DNA from 3 places in the Halobacillus sp. ABA4_118 genome. Region 2 is predicted to be linked to each of the others. Evidence: riboswitches for the same ligand, from Rfam matches in the RefSeq annotation. Region 2 holds a riboswitch; each other region holds the start of a gene.
What was found. Region 2 has a riboswitch for thiamine pyrophosphate ahead of ACXAGL_RS18785 (YkoF family thiamine/hydroxymethylpyrimidine-binding protein). Riboswitches for the same ligand answer to the same signal wherever they lie in the genome.
Positions count from the first base shown of each region.

Region 1 (4,013 bases), 3.1 Mb from region 2:
AGCTTGCTCGTATGAATAAAGATCTCTTCGAGGTGAGCTTTTTCACTTTCCGGAAGTCCGTCAGCCAGCTCGTTGATTAATTTTTTCAGTGTGGAAGCAAGCTCAGAAAATTCTTCGGACGCATACATCTCAATCCAATCGCCGTAAAACTCGTGCTTTTCTCCTTGATTTTGTTCGGCAAGGTGAAGGCCGATCACGTTGTAGCTCCATGTGCAGGCCAGCACACAGGCCGCCACCTCAGCCTCTGATCCTTGATTTGCCTTGTTCAGCATATAGCTCGTATAGGCGAGGAGGGTGGCAGAAGGTTTCGTCTCCTCCAGCTCCTCCCGGCTGATGCCGATCCGTTCCGCATAGTTCCGGTGCAGTTCCATTTCCTCACTTAAAGTGGAATGAAGCAGTTCAGAGAACATCGTCATCGTATCCAGGCTTTTCGCCTTAACGGAACCAAGAGCAAACACGCGGCAGTAATCAATCAAGTACAAATAATCCTGGCGCATGAAAAATTGGAATTTCTCAAGCTCGAGCGTGCCGTCCCCAATCCCTTTGACGAATGGATGATCGAGGTAGGCCTCCCAAATCGGACGGGCACTTTCGTATAAACGGTCTGTAAACATTACGCTTCCTCCTTGTCATCTGCTTGTTGAAACCAATCGTATAAAAAAGCCATCATTGTTTTCGTATAATCCAACAGCTGTCCCCGGTCCAGCGACTCATTCACCGCATGCGCCTGATCCAGCGTGCCGGGACCGTAGAGAATGGTCGGGATCCCTGCTTCTGAGAGCCACCCTCCATCCGTCACAGTCGGAGACATGGACATTTCCGCCGGCGTATTGTGGATGATTTTATGGGCTTGTTGAAGCTGCTGTACCCCTGGATGGGCAGGATCGACAGAAAAGGCGGGGAAGATTTCTCCGCGCTCCTCGATCATGGACGTTCCTCCCCATTTGAATTGAGGGGCATGGTTTTTCAGCCATGGATCGGCCTGGGCGGCAGCACGGACATGTGCTTCAATTTCTTCGATCACATCTTCATAATGCTCTTCTGGATAATAGTGCACGGTAATCCATAAAGCACAGCGGTCGGCGATAAAAGCGGCATGCCTTCCACCTTCAATGACAGCCGGATTGATTGTCGTCGATCCAGGTGGAAAGCCTGGACTCGATTTCGTCACCGCCCAGTGCTGCTCCAATTCCTGCAGCGACTGGATGATTTTCATCATTTTTTCAATCGCCCCCGCTCCGTATCTTCCTCCACCGGCGTGAATGATCGAACGGCGTTCCGCATCGTGGAAGGTTTCCGGGCTTTCAACCATTATCCATCCGGTAATAACGCCCCCCTGCCCTTGAATGGCGCAGTTACTTGTATCGGATACGATGGCTAAATCGGCATAATACCCTCTTTCTCCACAGGATTTTGTTCCTGCTTCTCCGACCTCTTCACCGACGACGGACTGCACATGAAGATCGCCGGTCGGCTCGATTCCCGCTTCATGGAGCAGTTTGAGTGCAAACAGAACAGCCGCCATTCCACCTTTCATATCCGCCGTGCCGCGACCGTACAAGCGGTCGTCCTTCGAGGTCAGTGTAAAAGGATCATGCTCCCACGATTCCCCTTCATCCAGCGCAGCCACATCAATATGACCGTTTAAGATGAGACTTCTGCTGTGTTCCCGGTCGGTTCCTTTTTTCGTTCCGACGACAATCGGATCGCCGGGGTACAGTTCCCACGTGTCTATTTCAAAATCCATCCGGCTTAAATACTCTTCTATGTACTGTTGTGCTTCCGCCGCATTTCGGGCTGGAGGGCTTAACGTCGGAAAGGCGACCAAGTCCCCTAGAAGCTGGTGCATTTGCTCTTCCTTTTCCTCCACTCTCTGCAGCAAATCCTCTAACTGAATCATCGTACTCTCTCCTTCCATATAAAAAGCCCGCCCTTCGAGAGAAGGAGCGGGCTTGATCATCATGTAAGAAAAGATCAATCATCGACCGCTTCACTTCCCTCCGCTGGTATGAGCCAGATCAGGTTGTAAGGGTCAAAGCTTCTGCTTTTCTCAGCCCCGTCATCAGGGCTCCCCTAGTGAAACATGCTATAAAACTGTTATTTTCATTACAACACAGGGGGCCGGAAAGGACAAGTCCCGTTTAAACGCGAATTGTAGATGGAGGACGTATAAAACAGGAGGCCATGGATGGACATCAAAAACGATGATTTAACAAGCGATGAAGTACAAGCATTCATAAAGGAACACCTTTTCAATATGACCCTGCACTCCCCGCCCGAAAGCATCCACGCATTGGATATAGAAAAATTAAAGCAGCCCGGCGTGACCTTTTGGACATCCTGGGAAAAGGGAGAGCTGGTGGGAATGGGAGCGTTGAAAGAACTCCATCCGGCGCACGGAGAGATCAAGTCGATGAGAACGGCCTCTTCCCATTTAAGACGAGGCGTCGCCCACAGATTGCTCCAACACATCATAAATGAATCCAGCGCCCGAGGGTATACACAGCTCTTTTTAGAAACCGGGTCTCAAGAGGCGTTCCATCCGGCTGTCCAGCTGTATAAGAACTTTGGGTTTGTTTTCTGTGGTCCTTTCGCCGGCTACAAGGAAGACCCGAACAGCTTATTTATGACCCTGAAACTAACGGATACTGTAATACATAACCGTGATCACCGTAACGGATAAGAGGACAGCCGCTGTCAGACTCTTCTTTAGGAAAGCAGCAGGGATTTTTTTAACGAGCGTGTAGGTGATTGGAAAAATGAAGCTGATCGGTATGAGATACAAGCTTAAGAACATCGTAAAGACAGCCAATAACACAGCTAGAAATGGTCCAATTAAAAGGTACAGGCCCCACTCAATAAAAAAGCGTCCCAACGACAGCTGCCTGCTTAATCGATCGGCTATGAAAGACAGGGGGAGGGCAAACACAGCATGCCCCAAATAGATGTTGACTAAATTAAAATATAAGTTTCCGACCAGATTGCTGTAATCCGATGTGAGATAAATGGATACTAATAAAGCTGTTACAAAACTGCTGAATAAAGCAGCAAGAATTTTCCGCATCGTACAGGCTCACTTTCATGTTATTTTATTTATGTAGGTAAAAGAAGCGCAGGTTCCGGTTATGGGTGGGTCTGTTCTGTTCCCGCAGGCTTCAACTTCCTCAAGACCTCACCACATGACCAGGTTGCAGTATAGGCATTGGCGACGCCTATGGATCAGGGTAAGGCGAATGAGAGGAGGAGAGTCCTTTTTCTATAGGGATAGAGAAAATTATCCACCCAGAGATATGGTCTCAAAGGCGGCTTCTTTTCCGTTTTCATAAATCCTCAGGATCTCATAACTTTGATAACCGTCGACTCTGTAGAAGCGTTCGGATTTAACCGAACCACCAGCGCCGGCCTCTGTCTTGTATAACAGGTTCAGCGTATCTTTTTCTGACCGGACCTCGAAGTGTATAATATTCCGCCCCTTCGCCTTGTTTTGTTCCGTTCAAATAGATATACACCGTATTCTGATCTCCGTCTTGGAACATATGATTTCCATGTCTATTTTTTACCGTTTGAAAATAGGACAACGCGTCCCCTGGAAGATCCTTTTTCCCAATTTCAGAGAAGGACCATTCCCTTTCACTTTGACACGCTGTCAGGAATAAAACAGATAAAAGCACCAATAAGATTCCCTTCAAAAGCAAGCCTCCTTTTACACTTTCTCTGCTATTCTAGCATTCCTGGATGGCCCTTGAAAAATCCATTTCACATGGAAGGAAAGCGTTGATCAAATGGATCAGCTTATATAACATAGTTGACTTATCGGAATTATTGTATTTTAATAGCACTAATAGATTTTTATCGAACGACCAGTGAATGAAGATGGAGGGAAACATGATGAAGGAAGCCTATCCGGTTATTGATGGTGCGGAATCGTTGTTTTTTGAAGGAAATGATACAGGGGTACTGCTCTGTCATGGCTTTTTAGGAACGCCCCAGAGTCTGAGAGAGGTGGCAGAAGG
Region 1 is NZ_JBSWWS010000001.1:574,660-578,672, forward strand. It holds gene tenA (thiaminase II) at 1-614, opposite strand, end outside; gene ACXAGL_RS03020 (acetylornithine deacetylase) at 614-1,900, opposite strand; TPP riboswitch at 1,979-2,085, opposite strand; gene ACXAGL_RS03025 (GNAT family N-acetyltransferase) at 2,189-2,683, shown strand; gene ACXAGL_RS03030 (hypothetical protein) at 2,639-3,064, opposite strand; gene ACXAGL_RS03035 (hypothetical protein) at 3,381-3,689, opposite strand; gene ACXAGL_RS03040 (alpha/beta hydrolase) at 3,889-4,013, shown strand, end outside.
Region 1: it holds a riboswitch for thiamine pyrophosphate, as region 2 does, so the genes downstream of both, ACXAGL_RS03020 (acetylornithine deacetylase) here and ACXAGL_RS18785 (YkoF family thiamine/hydroxymethylpyrimidine-binding protein) in region 2, are expected to answer to the same signal.

Region 2 (4,013 bases):
ATAACCGGGATACATAACACATGTATCCCGGTTTTCTTTATTCCTGTATATTCAGGGAAAAAGATAATTCACGAAAAGTGGTCAGGTTTAAACGAGGGGTGTCTCCTTCAGGTCATCCACTGAGCAGACGCTTGTAAAACACTGTTTGATTCAGCCATCAATAACATCGACACCAATACTCCCGATCACATGGACGTTCCCCTCATGGACAAGGATGACCACAAAACCAGCACTTGCTGCTCAGTAAAGCAAACAGGATTCCAATAACCTCTCTTTTTCCAACATCTACGTCCGACAGAGGCGCTACAGCCTCTCTTCCGCTTTACCATTGCCCTTGAAAAGCATGGATAATTTTCCAACGCTGAACCGCCGTAATTCCTTTCCACTGTTGTTCAGCTGCAGCAAAAGCTTTTGTTCCGTCTCCCCAGTCCCAGCTGATATCCCAGATGCCTTCTTCCTTCAGCGTTTTCAAATAATAACGGATGTTTTCCAAAACTAAAGGTTTGTATTTAGCATACAACGGATGCTGTGGGGACGATATTATGTCAGTCGGAAGCGCACCGTACCCACTTCCCCATTCCGAAGGATCCTGACTGAAACAGTTCTCGCCTAACGTAAGAAGGTGGGACTGCACCTGATCAAGCCCGTAAGGCATTTGATTATGGACGAGTCCTTTATGCTTGTCCAGGGAGATTAGTAGATTTTGAAAACACTGCCATTCGTGGAAATCCATCTCACTGACACTCATCAAATGTTCAACAGCTTTAACAGCACCAGCCACACCCGTTTCCCAGGCTTCCGTATCCCGTTGGGAGCAGTCGATGAGAAAACCGGCCAATTCCGCCGCCGGGTTAAACATCCAGTTGGACTGCACCCCTTCCCTCCACGACCACCAGGGCGCATGAGGAAAATGGTTGACTTCAGGAATAACCGAAGGCCACATCCCTGATTGACGATCGTATGAGCGAAGGAGGTAGGAAACCATCTGTTGAAGCAGCGGCTCTTTGGAAGATACATTCAATTCAGCAAGCACTTGGGAAGCTGCCCATGTGGCCATTGGAGACGAAGCTGGAAGTTGAAAATCCGGCTCAATTCCGTGACCAAAACCTCCATCTTCATTTTGGAACGCACTCAAGTATACGAGGACTTTTTCTTTAGGACCTCTTTCAAAAAGTGCTTCCCATCTGGCTGCTTCCAATGGACGTGCATACCGCTTCATCCACTTGCTTGTGCGATTCATGTGAGTGTTCATATCTGTCTTCCCCTTCCCATTGATGGTATCCCTTGTCTTCTGATTGTCCGACTCTTTTATTCCACTCAAGATATGACAGATTCTATTATCTTCAGCGTATCATGATTGGAAGATTTTGAAAATGAACTCTATCATTCGTATTCATAAAAAGGAGAATAAACATTTACAAATATTCCAACATCCGCTACGATAGAGGCAATACAAAAAACTGTATACATATGAGGCACTAGGGGAGCTGCTGCGAGCGGCTGAGAGGATGATCCGACCCTTGGCACCCGAACTAGATAATACTAGCGTGGGGAAGTGCAGCCGTTCTATCAATCAGGCCTTTACAGGTTTTATTCATCGATCAACGGACTGCATTCCCATGGGATGCAGTTTTTTTGTGTTTGGCTCTGTTATTGCTTGGTGTTGTTATTTAACATGTGAGCTCCTATCACCCCTTTCTGTCATGGGATTTGTAGGAGGCGGCCTTGGGAATGACTCCCTTTCCACGGAGTACCGTGAGCCTCCTCAAACTTCGTTCCCCGCGGAAAGCGGAGGGTTTTCCCTGCCATCCCATGCTCTGAGTAAACAACGGGCCTGATCCCTAATTCCAGACGGAGACGATTTAGTACTCGTTTGAAATAACAACAACAGACTTTAACAGAGCTTTGTGTTTAAAAAAAGGAGGAATGATGGATGAATCAAGTTTGTGGTACATCGAAAATTGCTGGATGTTCGTTTTCCATACATCCGATGAGTGATGAGTTTGCGGGTATAATTCTGGAAAGCTTAAAGGAAGTGGATACATCTAAAGTATGGCTCGATACCGATGATGTCTCGACGACGGTACGGGGGCGGATGGAACATATTTTTGATGTGACAAAGGCTATCCTTCTTCATGTATCCAAAGAAGGTGTTCATGCGGCTTTTCATGCGACTTATTCAATCGGGTGCCCGGGAGACTCGGCTGGAGACACGTATATGGCTGAATCCCTGCAACGGAGGAATGAAGACACTTCCCGCTCGATTACCCAGCCATTAGCAGCTAAGTTTTCGCTCTATCCAATGGGAGGGGACAGTTATATGGATACAATATACAAGCAGATTGAAGCGATGAAATCGAAGGGCATCCAAGTGACGCCCGCCCACTATTCTACAAGACTTGACGGAGATACCCATACGGTTTTCAAAGGGTTGGAAAACGTTTTCCGGGAGACAGAAGCTTCAGGGTCGTCTCACACCGTCATGACTGTATCGGTGTCGGTCAACAGCCCTTCCTCCAGGGGGAGCATCTTATGAAAAACTGGAAACTCAAAGAAATCGTTGTTCTATCTGTCTTGTCCGTCGTTTTCGCTGTCGTCTATCTCGCTTTCCTGCCTGTTGGAAAACTTCTCTCAGGTCTCTTTGGTCCAATCGGATATGATTTTATCTTTGGTATCTGGTTCATCGTATCCATCATTGCCGCCTATATTTTACGCCGCCCGGGCGCAGCTTTTCTCTCTGAAACCATCGCAGCGACAATTGAAGTTCTGCTCGGGAATGCTTCCGGTCCCCTATTGATTCTAACGGGAATGATTCAGGGACTCGGAGCGGAAAGTGCGTTTGCTCTGACGCGTTACCGGTCTTATCATCTTTCTGTACTCATGCTCGCCGGCGTGATGGCTGCCGTTTTCAGTTTCGCATGGGGGTATTTCCAATCTGGATACGCTGCGTTAAGTGGTGGATACGTCGCTGCCATGCTGATTGTCCGTATGGTCAGCGGCGCTGTGATTTCCGGAGTATTGGGTAAAGCCGTAGCTGACGGACTTGCCCGTACCGGCGTCCTTTCCAGTTTTGCTCTCGGGCGGGAATTAAGAAAGAAGAAGGCTTCCTGATGAAGACGGCTGTACAATTGGAAAACCTGACGCTTACGTATGAAGAAAATGAAAAAACCGTATTGACGGATATCACCCTCTCCATCGAAAACGAACAGGACACCCTCATCCTTGGCCCGAGCGGTTCAGGAAAAAGCTCGCTTGTCCAATGTATAAACGGGCTTTACCCGGAGGATTTGGATGGCGAGATGAATGGGCGTGCTGCCATTTACGGACGTTCAACAAGCGACTTCAAACCGGGAGAGCTGGCTAAAACTGTTGGAAGTGTTTTTCAAGACCCCGAAACTCAATTTTGTATGCTGACCGTCGAGGATGAAATCGCCTTTGGTTTAGAAAACCTTCATGTACCTGCTGAGGAGATGGAACACAAAATAGATGATGTCCTTGCACAGGTGAATCTACTGGATAAAAAAACATCGTTCATCCATCACTTGTCCGGCGGACAGAAGCAGAAACTGGCCCTTGCCTGTGTGCTGGTGATGGAGCCGGACATCCTTCTCCTGGATGAACCGACAGCTAATCTGGATCCGCAGTCTGCTCGTGATTTCATTACTATTCTGACTTCCATAAAAAAAACTAGAAGTCTCACCTTGATTGTGATCGAACACAGATTGGAAGGATGGCTGGAACTTCTCAAGCATGTCATTGTACTCCACTCCGATGGCGGGATTCTTACACAGGGGCCGTTAAAAGAAGTCATCAATAACCATGGCCGCGCCATCCACAATCAGGGGATCCGGCTTCCCTATGCTGTGCAGTACAGCATAGACGAAGACTGCCCTCCTCCCTATCCATTTACCCTGGAGGAGTTATCGCAGCGGAACATTGAAGTTCCATCAAATGTTCGTGACCCGAACAGACGTGGAAAGGCGCTCTTGGAATTATCCGATGTCCAGTGGAAA
Region 2 is NZ_JBSWWS010000001.1:3,658,461-3,662,473, forward strand. It holds gene ACXAGL_RS18780 (hypothetical protein) at 323-1,252, opposite strand; TPP riboswitch at 1,471-1,571, shown strand; gene ACXAGL_RS18785 (YkoF family thiamine/hydroxymethylpyrimidine-binding protein) at 1,934-2,536, shown strand; gene ACXAGL_RS18790 (ECF transporter S component) at 2,533-3,111, shown strand; gene ACXAGL_RS18795 (ABC transporter ATP-binding protein) at 3,111-4,013, shown strand, end outside.

Region 3 (4,013 bases), 640 kb from region 2:
CCGAAGCCGCATATGCTTTTGTCAGCTTTGGTGCGTCTACCTGTCCGTCTTCCGGCAGGTATAATGCTCCTGTAATCCTGTCGGAAAGAGACGGCTCTGTATCACACATTTCATCACAATCGATCCACCGGGCTGTTTCACCGACCGCTTCCTGCGATTTCCCCAGCTGCTTCCACGCTTCCTTTTCCTCATTCGTAAGGGCAATTTTATACAACCCTTTCTGCTGGAGCCCGATATCCACCCCGCTGAGTTCTTTCAATTCAGCTGCAAGAGAAGGAAACATCGCCCGGCTCGTTCTCGCCATTTGAAAAAGCGGATCGTCCCCTTTCCATTCGGACTGAGCCCCAAGCATGCCGGCGGCGGCGCTTGATGCTTTCTGTCCGGTTTTCCCCCGGTCGATGACGAGGACTTTTTTCTGCCGCTTAACCAGCTGATACGCAATAGAATTTCCAATCACTCCACCACCCACAACAATTGCGTCATAAAACATCCCTTCATCTCCTTCCCAGTCGGTATTGATAACGGCGGACCGCCTTTTCCGCATCGTCTGCTAATAGAATGCCGGATAGTACAGCCGCTCCCGACGCTCCAAAGGGCTGAAGGCGGCTGACATTTTCCGGTGTCAATCCCCCTATCGCGGTGACAGGCAGCGAGACTGCCTGTGTGACCCTCTGCAGAGCCTCGAGCCCGCGTCCCGCCGATCCAGGCTTGGATGCTGTCTCAAAGACATGTCCGAACAAAATAAAATCTGCTCCCCGTTTTTCTGCAGTAACAGCTTCTTCTACAGAATGGACCGAACACCCGGCGTTTAAAAAAGGAAAAGCCCGCTTAACCTCTTCGACCGGAAGACTGTGTCCGGCCAGCTGCACGTGAGGCACTGCTTTTGCCACTGCTACATCCACCCTGTCATTGATGACGAGCTTTTCGGTTGGAAACCCAAGGTCTGTCAAAGCATCTACAGTATCCGCCACTTCACTTGCGGACCACTGCTTTTCACGAAGATGGAAGAAATCAATCATCGGTTCAATCGCAGTCACCCTTGTGCACAGTTCCTCCCTGGACTGCCGCCCTGTGGAAATGACGTGCAGTTTCATTCACGTCCGGCTGCGATCGACTGTTTTAAATCAAACGGCCATTCCTCCATACGGTAAGCCATTTCCCAGAACATATATTCATACTGACTGCTGATGATAAACAATTCCTTCATCCGGGCTCTGCCGGCATCTGTTTTCGCTTCAGCCAGTTCATCAAGGCGCTGGATCTGCTCTTCTACAAGCGTCCGGAACCAATCCCCTCCGTAAGCCGCAATCCATTCCTGATAGACCGGTTCTTCCGGTGACGATTCTTTCAAATGTTCGCCGACTTCATAATACAGCCAGTAGCATGGAAGAATCGTCGCAATCACATCCCCTAAATCCCCGTTATACGCTCCTCTGTACATATGGGACGCATACGCATAGGCTGTCGGCGACGGCTTGAACTGCTCCCGCTCTGCCTGCGTAATGCCCAGCTGCTTCGAAAAGTTCTCATGAAGCCCAAGCTCTGCTTCATACGTACTTTGAGCATGAGACGCCATATTGGCCATAACAGCCATATCTTCAGACTTTGCAGCTCCCAGTGACTGGACACGGGCAAAATGAGACAAGTAATACGAATCCTGAAGCACATAATAACGGAACTTTTCGAGAGGAAGCGTTCCCTCTCCAATCCCTGTTACAAAAGGATGGTGAAAACTTCCCTCCCAAATCTCATCCACGGCCTTTCTGATTTCTTCTGAAAATGTCATATCCACTCTCTCCTTTGTTGAACGATACGCTACTGATTTTTTCCACTAAAAAAGCCACTTTCCCCGGCATAGGAAAAGTGGCTGATATACATTTATTTTCATAGACATGTATAGGTATCGGCCACTTCCCTACGCTGGTATAAACCAGATCAGGTTCCAAGAGTCTTAAAGCATCACTTTAATCTCAGCCTTTGAGAAGGCACCCCTAGTGGATCGCTCGTTATTCAATTCCCTTTCATCGTAACACGTTAGAATTTTTTGTCAAAAACAGATTTTCGACTGCCGTTCCACGGCTTTCTGGATACTGTTGGCGGTCCAGGGAGAAATCGGGACGGGACTCTCGTTCAGACCCGGCTCAACCCAGACCATGTCCGCCACTTCTTCCGGACTCTTTATATAGGGCTCTCCTGTGAAATCCGTAGTCAGAAACACGATATTCAGAACCTGGATATCCCCGATTAAAAAAGAATTGCTGTGTACATAGGTAAGGTCCCCATCCAAAGTGAGGCCGATCTCCTCTTTAATTTCACGGCGGACGTTATCTTCCAGCACATCAAGGGAATCCGGACTGAACTCCATTTTCCCTCCAGGCAGCGAATACAATCCTCCCGCGTGCTCCTCTTCCGGTGACCTTTGAATAAGTAGAATATGGTCCTCTTTCATAATGGCCGCTTCTACGTTTATGATATAAGAATACGACATATACAAACTCCTTCCCCCACCAAATTCGACACACCGCTTCAAACTCCTCCCCTTCATGAAGAAAAGATTTTTGAGCATATTCATTGTGTCTCTTTATTATAAACCGTTACACAGAACGGATAATAACGTCTTTGACTTTCTGCATCGCTCCATTAATGGCAGAAGCCTTCAGGGAAGCGAGGTAGACAACGACACCTGCTCCTTCTTCCACCTTACCAAAGCGCTGGATATCCACGATAATGGTCCTCTGCAGGGAAGGACAAGTCATTTCATTTCATTCTAAAAACACCCGCCCTTTTCAGGACGGGTGTTTTTTTATGCTCATCTCAGGTAAAATATGGCTCGGAGAGGAGGAAAACAATGACACAACTGAAAGTCCTTTCGGCGTGGAACATCCTTCCCGCTGCGCTTTTGATCACTGCCGGATGGTTTCTGTTGGATGACAATCCATCCAACACCTACACGGGATCCCTCTTTCTTATCCTTCTGGACAGTGAAAAGCGGACTGGACGCCTGGAGGTATCACTTGATCCGCCAAAATAAGCATGCCATTTTAAACTTCGGCTTTACCGCTGTCAGTCTTGTCTTGTTGTTTTATGTCCTCTAAGGGAAGGCAGCATTTAAAGAGAATCATCCACTTATAAGGAGCGGATACATATGTTAAAAAAGATTCGAATCCTCTTATCAGTCATAATCATCCTTTTGTCCGGCTACGGATTATGGACAGATAAATCAGGAGACCTTTTGTCTTTCACTCTCGCAGGTTTAGCCATTCTTATGGTTATCCTTGGCCTTGAAGAACAAAAAGAAACAACTAAAAAGCGTGCCTCCATTTATTATGCGGTCTCTGTTTTCTGTCTGTTTACTTCCATAGCCGGATTCATCCAATAATAAGAGTCCCTTTAGATGAGATCCCTATTCCTGCAAACGCGACTTAAACATCCTAGACCGCATAAGGGAAGGCGACGTGGAGTGTTCGATGGTGACGCCTGCGGAAAAGCATGAGGTGAAGATCCACTTGGGCAGGTGGTTTTCGTACCCAAGTCAGCTGAGGCCGTGCCCGCGGCGGGCATCCACCGATCAGCGGAGCGTGACAATCGCAGTCCCCCCCCTCGAGGAGAAAAGCTTTTTCTACATGAGGAGAGCCCCTGGAGAGGGCTCTTTACACCAACGTATGGATAAAATCAATTTCACTCATCACCTGTATGCCGTTCCGTTCAAGCAGGGCCGCCGTGACCCCTTTTCCGGTAACCTGTCTCCCGCTGAACGTGCCGTCATAGACGAGGGTACTGCCGCAGGACGGGCTTCCCTCCTTCAACACTACCGTATCAATCTGCAGATCTCTTACCGTTTCCAACGTCAAATAAGCCCCTCTTATGTACGACTCTGTTACATCGGTTCCTGTCTTTTCCATTACACGGGCCCGGCCTTTCAGGACATCCTCTCCATCACCGCCGATAATCTCTGCCGGAGGGCGCGGGACCATGAATCCTCCCAGCAGTTCCGGGCAGGCGGGAACCGCTTT
Region 3 is NZ_JBSWWS010000001.1:3,016,037-3,020,049, reverse strand. It holds gene thiO (glycine oxidase ThiO) at 1-490, opposite strand, end outside; gene tenI (thiazole tautomerase TenI) at 495-1,094, opposite strand; gene tenA (thiaminase II) at 1,091-1,786, opposite strand; TPP riboswitch at 1,896-2,003, opposite strand; gene ACXAGL_RS15355 (NUDIX domain-containing protein) at 2,048-2,488, opposite strand; gene ACXAGL_RS15350 (hypothetical protein) at 2,595-2,756, opposite strand; gene ACXAGL_RS15345 (hypothetical protein) at 2,849-3,031, shown strand; gene ACXAGL_RS15340 (hypothetical protein) at 3,146-3,379, shown strand; gene ACXAGL_RS15335 (2-thiouracil desulfurase family protein) at 3,651-4,013, opposite strand, start outside.
Region 3: it holds a riboswitch for thiamine pyrophosphate, as region 2 does, so the genes downstream of both, tenA (thiaminase II) here and ACXAGL_RS18785 (YkoF family thiamine/hydroxymethylpyrimidine-binding protein) in region 2, are expected to answer to the same signal.